DNA from 3 places in the Agrobacterium sp. NPDC090283 genome. Region 3 is predicted to be linked to each of the others. Evidence: predicted binding sites of a transcription regulator. Region 3 holds the regulator's gene; each other region holds the start of a gene.

Region 1 (3,279 bases), on a different contig from region 3:
GACAATACGGGTTACGATCTGCGCGATCTCTTCATCGGTTCCGAAGGCACGCTTGGCATCATCACCGGCGCCGTGCTGAAGCTCTTCCCGAAACCGCTCGGCCATCAGGTGGCCTTTGCCGGGCTTACCTCCACCGAAGACGCGCTGAAGCTGTTCGAGATGGCCTCCAACCTCTGCGGCACGGCGCTGACCGGTTTCGAGCTCATGCCGCGAATCGGTGTCGAATTCACCGCCCGGCATATTCCCGGCGTGCGCGATCCCCTGGAACAGCCGCATGACTGGTACGCGCTCATCGATATCTCCACCTCCGATTCGGCGGAGACGGCGGATAACATGATGCAATCGCTGCTGGAGCGCGGTTTTGAGGCCGGGCTGGTTCAGGATGCGGTGATCGCCACATCCGAAGCCCAGCGGCAGGCGCTCTGGCACATGCGCGAAAGCATGTCGGAGGCGCAGAAACCCGAAGGCGGCTCGATCAAGCACGATGTTTCCGTTCCGGTGTCAAAAATACCGGAATTCATGTCGACGGCGGAAAAGGCGGTTCTCGCCGCCATCCCCGGTGCCCGTGTCTGCGCCTTCGGACATCTGGGCGACGGCAATATTCATTACAATATTTCCCAGCCGGTGGGTGCCGACAAGGCCGAATTCATCGGCCGCTGGCGGGACATGAACGAGATCGTGCACGGCATCGTACTGTCGCTCGGCGGCTCGATTTCGGCCGAACATGGCATCGGGCAATTGAAGCGCGACGAACTGGCCGCCATCCGCCCCGGCATCGAAATGGAGCTGATGCGGCGCATCAAACACGCTTTCGACCCCGCCGGCATCATGAACCCCGGCAAGGTTCTGGCCGGATAAAGCGCCCCTGCGTTAAGCCGAGGCCCGCAGCGCCCAGGCGGGCACCATTTCCGCATTCAGCCGGCGCGGTTTCTGTGCGCCGACAAATTGCGTCAGGCTCATGCCCGATTTCGCAATCGACACGGCATGTTTCTTCGGCAGAAGATATCCATGCTCCAAGGGCGGAACGCGGCGCAGCACACGGCTGAAGACATTGCGACGATGATAGCGCGAGGGCGAAAAGCGGGCCGGCTGCGCGCAGATCGCCACATATTCGAGAATCTCGTCGATCCAGCCCGCCTGCGGGCGCGCGCCCGGTTCGATCAGAAGCAGCCAGCCGCCGCGTGCCGACTTCACGACGTCTTCAATGTCCCATTGCCCATAAAAACGGCAGCCGGCGGCATCGGCGACGCGCGACGATCCATCGCGCGAACCGTGATCGAGAATCACAACATCGCTTACAAGCCCTTCCACGGCCCCGGTGACAAGCGCAGACAATGTGTGCGCCAGTTCCGGCTCGTGATCCCGGCATTCCATTATGACTGTCAACATCTGCATAGCTCTAACGCATCGCACAATAAATTGCCACTGTGCTCATCGTGGTAAAATCCGCGGCTCTCCATGCCGCCGACCGCACAGTCTCCGGACGTGGCCGTGCCTATCGCGATCACGCATCCACCCCTGGAGAAGGAGTCGAATCTGAATTTTGTTCTTGTATTGTTCTCATTCCTGATGTAGGAATTTAATCATTCGGAAGGCGATTAAACGCCCGCCCGGATGGAAACGGTTTAGGGCGTCGAGCGTGCCTTGAAAGGTGTGCGGCGCTCCGAGAGCATCCAGATGAGAAACCATACGCTTGACGGGCAGGCTGCCTTCCAGCCGAGCCATATGCCTGACATTGCCAATGCGCTCGCCGATGCATCCGGCCTGCGCATCGAGATCGACCGCCGTCGTGGCCGGGGCGGCGGGCTGAACCCGGATGGGCGCTTCGAGACCTTGCAGCACGAGGTTTTCGACGATGGCTGGCAGACGCTCGAGGACATGCCGGAATTCCGCACCGAGGTGCAGGTGGAAAAGCCGCGCAGCATCATCACCCGCAATGAATCGCCCGACATCCCCTTCGACCGTTCCATCAATCCCTATCGCGGCTGCGAACATGGCTGCATCTATTGTTTCGCACGGCCCACCCACAGCTATATGGGCCTTTCGGCCGGGCTGGACTTCGAATCGAAGCTCTTCGCCAAGCCGGATGCGGCAAAGCTCCTGGAACGGGAGCTGGCGAAGCCGGGCTACAAGCCGCGGGTGATCGCCATCGGCACCAATACCGATCCCTATCAGCCGATCGAGCGCGAATGGCGCATCATGCGGCAGATACTGGAGGTGCTGGCCAAGGCCGATCACCCCGTTGCCATCGTCACCAAATCGGCGCTGATCAAGCGGGATATCGATATTCTGGCGCCCATGGCCAAAAAGGGGCTCGCCAAGGTCGGTATTTCCGTCACCACACTGGACCGGAAGCTCGCGCGCAACATGGAACCGCGCGCCGCCACGCCGGAAAAGCGGCTGGAGGCGGTGAAGGCCTTGACGGAGGCCGGCATTCCCGTGGCCGTGATGATGGCGCCTGTCATTCCGGCCCTCAACGATCATGAGATCGAACGCATTCTCGAGGCCGGCAAGGCAGCGGGCGCCACCGAAGCTTCCTACGTGCTGCTGCGCCTGCCGCTGGAGGTGAGCCCGCTGTTCCGCGACTGGCTGCTGCGCAACTATCCGGACCGTTACCGTCATGTCATGTCGCTGGTGCGCTCCATGCGCGACGGCAAGGATTACGACGCGGAATTCGGAAAACGCATGAAGGGCGCCGGCCCCTATGCCTGGCAGATCGGCAGGCGTTTCGAGATGGCGACCAAGCGGCTCGGCCTTATCCGCCGCGGCATTCACCTGCGCGACGATCTCTTCCTGCCGCCTGGCGATGCAGGCGTGCAATTGTCGCTGCTTTGAAAGCCCGACGCTGAGAGTGGCGCGGGATGATGAATGTCCCGGGATGAAGCCCGAGGATGACATCAGGCATGAAGGATAACAGGTCAGCAATCGAAGGCTCTCTCAGCCTTTAACAAACGGAATTCAAGACGATAGGAGCACCCCCTCATCTGGTTGCTCCCCACGAAATGCCCGGCGGGTTTTCCCTGGCCCGCCGGACATTGCCCCCGGAACCGCCGCCTCGCGTGCGATCATTTTTCCTCCGCCGCCCCGTTGGAGGATCAAAGGTCATGATGACCTGAGGGGCACGGTGAGCCACGCCCCTTGACCCCGGCTCATCCTGCCTGTCATCGCCCGCTTCCGGGGGCTTGCAGGAGATCGGGTGTGTATGCGAGTTTCGCCGCATGAAACGCACCGCCACACCCGATTCTCCTGCCCTTTTCGATCTTGCCGATACCGGTCCGG
Region 2 (3,279 bases), on a different contig from region 3:
GTTGGTGAAAGGGTCCGCCTTGTCGAAACGCGACTGGCCGTAACCGCCGCGGCCGCCATAACCGCCGTAATTGCTGTCGGAAGCCGCGACATCCACATGGGCGGGCGGCAGTTCATCGAGGAAACGGGAGGGCAGGGTGGATTGCCACAGCCCGTGAATGCGCCGGTTAGACACGAACCAGATATGGCAGAGCTTCTTCGCACGGGTGATGCCGACATAAGCGAGGCGGCGTTCTTCCTCCAGACCGGAGCGACCGCCTTCATCCAGCGCCCGCTGGTGCGGGAACAGGCCTTCTTCCCAGCCGGGCAGGAAGACGGTGTCGAATTCCAGACCCTTGGCGGAATGCAGCGTCATGATCGAGACGGCATCGAGATTTTCGTTCTGCTCGGCATCCATGACGAGGGCGACATGCTCGAGGAAGCCGCGCATGCTCTCGAAGGCTTCCATCGAGCGGATGAGTTCCTTGAGGTTCTCCAGCCGTCCGGGGGCCTCGGCCGTCTTGTCGGCCTGCCACATGGCGGTATAGCCGCTTTCGTCGAGGATCTGCTCGGCAAGCGTGGTGTGTTCGGTGTTTTCCAAGAGGCCCTGCCAGCGGCGGAAATCCTGTACCACATCGAACAGCGCCTTGCGCGCCTTCGGTTTCAGTTCGTCGGTCTCGATGATATCGGCGGCTGCCGCCAGCATCGGAATATCGCGGGCGCGGGCGTAATCGTGCAGGTTACGGATCGTCGTATCGCCAAGGCCGCGCTTAGGCGTATTGACGATCCGCTCGAAGGCGAGATCGTCGGCCGGCTGGCAGACGAGCCGGAAATAGGCCATGGCGTCGCGGATTTCGAGGCGCTCATAAAAGCGCGGGCCGCCGATGACGCGGTAATTGAGGCCGAGCGTGACGAATCGGTCTTCGAATTCGCGCATCTGGAAGGAGGCGCGAACGAGAATGGCCATGTCGTTCAGCTTGTGGTTCTTGCGTTGAAGCTGTTCGATTTCCTCGCCGACCGCGCGGGCTTCCTCTTCCGAATCCCAGGCCGCATGCACCACAACCTTTTCATCGTCAGGGCTGCTGCGTTCGGTGAACAGTGTCTTGCCGAGACGGCCCTCATTATGGGCGATCAGATGGCCGGCCGCGCCGAGAATATGTTCGGTGGAGCGGTAATTGCGTTCGAGCTTGATGACCTTGGCGCCGGGGAAATCCTTGTCGAAGCGGAGGATATTGTCCACTTCCGCGCCGCGCCAGCCATAGATCGACTGGTCGTCGTCACCCACGCAGCAGACGTTCTGCGGCTCGCCCTTGGCGCGCTGTGCGAGAAGCCTCAGCCACATATATTGCGCCGTATTGGTGTCCTGATATTCGTCCACCAGAATGTAACGGAACTTCTGGTGATATTCCTTCAGAATATCGGTGTGGCGGCGGAAGATGCTGATCGGGTGCATCAGAAGATCGCCGAAGTCGCAGGCATTCAGCGTTTTCAGCCGGTTCTGATAGGCGGTGTAAAGCTCGCGGCCCTTGCCATTGGCGAAGGCGCGGCTGTCGCCCTCCGGAATATCCGGCGGCGTCAGGCCTTTGTTCTTCCAGCCGTCGATCATGCCGGCGAACTGTTTTGCCGGCCAGCGCTTGTCATCAAGACCTTCGGCCTGAATGAGCTGCTTGATCAGCCGCACCACGTCGTCGGTATCGAGAATGGTGAAATCCGATTTCAGGCCGACGAGTTCGGCATGGCGGCGCAGCAGCTTGACGCCGATGGAGTGGAAGGTGCCGAGCCAGGGCATGCCCTCGACAGCGCCGCCGACCAGAACGCCGATACGTTCCTTCATCTCGCGGGCGGCCTTGTTGGTAAAGGTCACGGCAAGGATCTGGCTCGGATAGGCGCGGCCGGTCGCGAGGATATGGGCGATGCGGGTCGTCAGAACGCGGGTCTTGCCGGTGCCGGCGCCTGCGAGCACGAGCACGGCGCCGTCAAGCGTTTCCACGGCATCGCGCTGTTCCGGGTTGAGGCCGGAAAGATAGTCGGGCGCGGCACGCGTCTGATCGCGCGCCGCCATGGCGCGGGCGGCAATGCCAAGCCCGCCGCCGCTTTCTGCACCGGCACTATTCGTCGCCCTGCGCGGCGCCACGGGTTCTTCATCGAAGAACGGCATATCGTCAAAACTGTTGCTCATGCGGCCCAATGTAGTGATTCGGGATATAAAGGCCAGAACCGTGTTCTGCTTTTATTCCGGTATCAACTGTCAAAACGCCCATTCCAAGGCATTTTTTCGCTTCATGCCTGCCTGTCGGCGTCGAAAGCGGCGTCAACGGGCACTTGCAGCGCCACCGCAAGCTGGTTTGTCTTGGCGGCAAGTGCGATGACGCGCAGCAAATCGGCATGCTGCTCTGTCGTCATGCCCTTGGCTTTGGCGGCGGCCGTGTGGGAATGAGCGCAATAGGAGCAGCCATTGGTGACGGAAACGGCGATATACAGCATTTCCTTCACCACGGGATCGAGCGCCGAAGGTGTTGCCATCACCGCCTTGACCTCGCCCCAGGTCTTTTCAAGCAGATCGGCATCGAAGGCGAGGTAGAGCCACATATTGTTGATGAAATCCGATTTGCGGGTGGCGCGGATATCATCGAACACCGCCTTGACGCGTGGATCGGTTTCCGGGTTTTCGGTCTTCGTCACGGTGCTCATGGCTTCCTCCGGTTATGGCGTCCTGGAGGCAGATTAGCCCACTGGCGGATATTTGCGACAGGAATGCGTGGCCCCGATTGTGGTTTGGCTGCTGCGGATGGCAATTGCCCCCAAATTACAATTACGTAAGGAACGGTTTTGTGCGTTGCCTTGCCCCCGCCAAGCGGGAATACTGCATCTGTCCCGGAACCTACGTTTTCGGGAATGCTTTATGCTGCGCGGATCAACCGGAGAAATATATGCGGGTCTGGAAACAGGTGGGTGTCAGTGTTGCCGTGGTGGGAGCGGGGCTCTGTCTCTGGGGCTTTTATTCGCCCGAAGCCCGCAATGTGCTCGCCGCGATCGGGCTTGGCAAAACGCCTGCCGGGGCGATCGAAGTCGCCGCATCCGGCGGTTCGACCGCCGGTGCGTCCACAGGGCAGAATGCCGGCGGTGCGCGCCGCAACGGCAACGCCACCCTGGTGGTGACGGCCCCGGTGAAGAAAGGCACGGTCAATGACAGGTTGAACGCCATCGGCAATGGCGAGGCGATCCAGTCGGTCGTCGTCATGCCGCAGGCTTCCGGCACGGTTTCGGAAATCCGCACGTCATCCGGCGCACGTGTCGTGAA
Region 3 (3,279 bases):
GCAGGTTTACGACCAGACGCAGTCTTTTCCGATGCTGGCGCTGCCGTTCTTCATGCTCGCCGGCACGCTGATGCTCGGCGGCAAACTCGGAACCCAGCTTCTGGAACTCGCCTCCAAGGCCATGCAGCGCTGGCGCGGCGGCCCGCTTTCCACGACGGTCATTTCTTCGGTCGTGTTCGGCGGCGTTTCCGGCTCGGCGGTCGCCAATGCGAGTGCGCTCGGTTCGGTGCTCATTCCATGGCAGAAACGCCAAGGCTACCCTGCCCCCCTCTGTGCGGCCAACAATGCCACCTCGGCGGTCATCGACGTGCTTATCCCACCGTCGATCCCGATGATCCTCTATTCGCTGGTCAGCGGTGTCAGCATCGCCAATCTGTTCATAGCCGGCATTCTGCCGGGCCTGCTCATGGCAGTGGGCTTCATCTTCGTCTGCTGGGCCATCGCTGTGCGGCGGGGCTATGCCGTGCGTGACGAAAGTATCCGCAAGCGCGATCTGGCGCTCCTTGCATTCCGCAGCCTGCCGGCAATCCTTCTGCCGATCCTGATCATCCTCGGCCTGCGCTTCGGCTTTGCAACGCCGACGGAAGTCGCCGTTCTTTCTGTCGTCTATTCGCTCGTGCTCAGCATCTTCTTTTATCGCGATCTGACGTGGAAACGTTTCTGCGACAATTTCGTCGAGGCGGGCTCGGCAACCGGCGTCGTCATGCTGGTCATCATGGGCAGTGCGGCGGTAGGCTGGGTCCTCACCTTCGATCAGGCTCCCCAGCATTTCGCCACCTGGGTGGCGGAGAATATCTCCAACCCGATCCTGATCATTCTCATGATGAACATCCTGATGCTGATCATCGGGATGCCGCTCGATCTGCCGCCGTCGATCCTGCTTCTCGGACCGATCTTCGTGCCGCTTGCGGATATGATCGGGCTCGACCGGGTGCAGCTCGGCATGATGATGGTCATCAATCTCGGTATCGGGCTCTATACGCCACCGATCGGCACCACGCTCTTCATCTCGTCCTCCATCGCCAGAGCGCCGCTCGGCGCGACGACGAGGGAATTGTGGCCGTTCTTCACCATGGCGATGCTGCTTCTCATCGCGGTCAGCTTCATTCCTGCGCTCACGATCTACTGACACTCAGCCCGCAGCAAAATGGCAACGGAAACCATCGGCCGATTCTCCCCGGCCGATGGTTTTGGCGTTCGAGACACCTCGCTTAAGTAATCAAATCCGCTTTGTTCACGGTTTCGACGATCAAATCACCATCTGCGATACACCCTTCACGAAATTTTAGGGGATTGCGGAACACATATGGAACATATAGTGTTCGTTCTGTATTTGTTTCGCGACTTCAACGACGATTCTCAAGGGTGTTTTCCTCATGCTCACGCGCAAACAGCAGGAATTGCTTCTCTTCATTCATGAAAGAATGAAAGAGTCCGGCGTGCCGCCCTCCTTCGATGAAATGAAGGACGCACTCGATCTTGCCTCCAAATCCGGCATCCACCGGCTCATCACCGCGCTCGAGGAGCGCGGCTTTATTCGCCGGCTACCTAACAGGGCACGAGCGCTGGAAGTGATCAAATTGCCGGAGGCCTACACGCCGGGTGCGAGGCCGCAGCGCGGCTTTTCGCCCAGCGTCATCGAAGGCAGCCTCGGCAAGCCGAAGACGCCGGAACCGGCCCCTGCCCCCAAGGCGCCAGCCAATGATCTCGGCGGCGCCGTCACCGTGCCGGTCATGGGCCGCATCGCCGCCGGCGTGCCGATTTCCGCCATCCAGAACAACACCCACGATGTGGCCGTGCCGGTCGACATGCTGGGTTCGGGCGAACATTATGCTCTTGAGGTCAAGGGCGACTCGATGATCGAGGCCGGCATTTTTGATGGCGATACCGTCATCATCCGCAACGGCAACACCGCCAATCCGGGCGATATCGTCGTCGCGCTGGTGGATGATGAAGAAGCGACCCTGAAGCGTTTCCGCCGCAAGGGAGCTTCCATCGCTCTGGAAGCGGCCAATCCCGCCTATGAGACCCGTATTTTCGGACCGGACCGGGTGAAAATCCAGGGCAAGCTGGTTGGGCTGATCCGCCGTTATCATTAATTGACGGCGCCTTTTTTTCGGTGGGAGCGTCATCGGGAAAGATGACGCTCCCTTTGAAGCATCGCGGTTTGCTTTCTGGAACAATGCGGCTTTGCCGAAGTAAAGAGAAATCGTCCAGCGGATCGGCGCGTCTTTTGTCATGAAGGATGGTTCCGGATTCATGCCAGATGTTTTCGTTGTGCTGCAGGAAAGGGCAAAGAGGCGGCTGGTTGAATTCAAGGAAATGAGCACCCTTCATCTCCTTGAGCGAGGATGCAGGTTGCAAATCGCGTCGCCATATGTCTCGCCGTCATCTCCAGGTGGTGACGTGGATGCGCCTCTTTTTCCCTGACCTCACCTTCCCATCCATCAATGCCGCTTATGGGAGCCATGGATTATTTGCAATATTCCAAGGCCCATCCGCCGTTATAGAAATGCGCGTCATATCGGGGAGCACGTCATGTACGATCTTTATATTGCCAACAAGAACTATTCCTCATGGTCGCTGCGGCCGTGGGTATTGATGCGCACGCTCGGCATCGCCTTCGATGAAAAACTCGTTCCCTTCGGCGAAGGCGTTTCCTTCTCCACCTTCTCTCCGACCGGCAAGGTACCCTGCCTTGTCGATGAGGGAGTGACGGTTTGGGAATCGCTGTCGATCGCCGAATATCTGGCGGAGCGACACCAGGGCGTCTGGGCGAGCGACAAGCAGGCAAGGGCCTGGTCTCGTTCGGCGGCGAGCGAAATGCATGCGGGCTTTTCTTCGCTGCGCAATCTATATCCCATGTCGGTCGGCATTCGCGTAAAACCGAAGGGTGGCGACACCGGGCTTGCGGCCGATATAAAGCGCATCGATGCGCTGTGGAGCGAAGGTCTCGCGAAATTCGGCGGGCCTTATCTTGCGGGCCAGAAATTCACGGCGGTCGATGCCTTCTTCTGCCCGGTGGCCTTTCGTTTCCAGAGCTATGGGGCGGAACTTTCGCCCGCGGCAAAAGCCTATTGCGACCGGCTGCTTGCCCTTCCCGCCATGCGCGAATGGTACGAGGCCGGACTGAAGGAGACATGGCGCGACGCGGCGCATGAAGAGGAAATCGCCGGGATCGGCGACGTGACCGCGGATTTGCGCATAAGGGCCTGACGATCCATGCTGGCGGCACTTTATTGCGGCGCCGCCAGCAACCGGGTCACGGCATCAGGCAGG

Evidence for each region. Region 3 encodes LexA, which represses DNA repair genes until DNA is damaged. Its sites were predicted from a motif close to TGTTCNNNNTGTGTTCNG; they were not measured.
Region 1: a site for LexA is predicted at 1,545-1,562, ahead of ACIQUH_RS24465 (PA0069 family radical SAM protein). Genes of this name have one in related genera too.
Region 2: a site for LexA is predicted at 2,199-2,216, ahead of ACIQUH_RS06900 (ATP-dependent helicase). Genes of this name have one in related genera too.

Annotation. Positions count from the first base shown of each region.
Region 1 is NZ_JBIVYG010000022.1:65,889-69,167, forward strand. Features, by position in the region: gene ACIQUH_RS24455 (FAD-binding oxidoreductase) at 1-858, shown strand, start outside; gene ACIQUH_RS24460 (glycosyl transferase) at 871-1,389, opposite strand; gene ACIQUH_RS24465 (PA0069 family radical SAM protein) at 1,678-2,835, shown strand; gene ACIQUH_RS24470 (ribonuclease HII) at 3,219-3,279, shown strand, end outside.
Region 2 is NZ_JBIVYG010000003.1:295,124-298,402, forward strand. Features, by position in the region: gene ACIQUH_RS06900 (ATP-dependent helicase) at 1-2,157, opposite strand, end outside; gene ACIQUH_RS06905 (carboxymuconolactone decarboxylase family protein) at 2,259-2,669, opposite strand; gene ACIQUH_RS06910 (efflux RND transporter periplasmic adaptor subunit) at 2,909-3,279, shown strand, end outside.
Region 3 is NZ_JBIVYG010000001.1:539,453-542,731, reverse strand. Features, by position in the region: gene ACIQUH_RS02690 (TRAP transporter large permease subunit) at 1-1,129, shown strand, start outside; gene lexA (transcriptional repressor LexA) at 1,377-2,099, shown strand; gene ACIQUH_RS02680 (glutathione S-transferase family protein) at 2,539-3,216, shown strand; gene ACIQUH_RS02675 (ComEC/Rec2 family competence protein) at 3,237-3,279, opposite strand, start outside.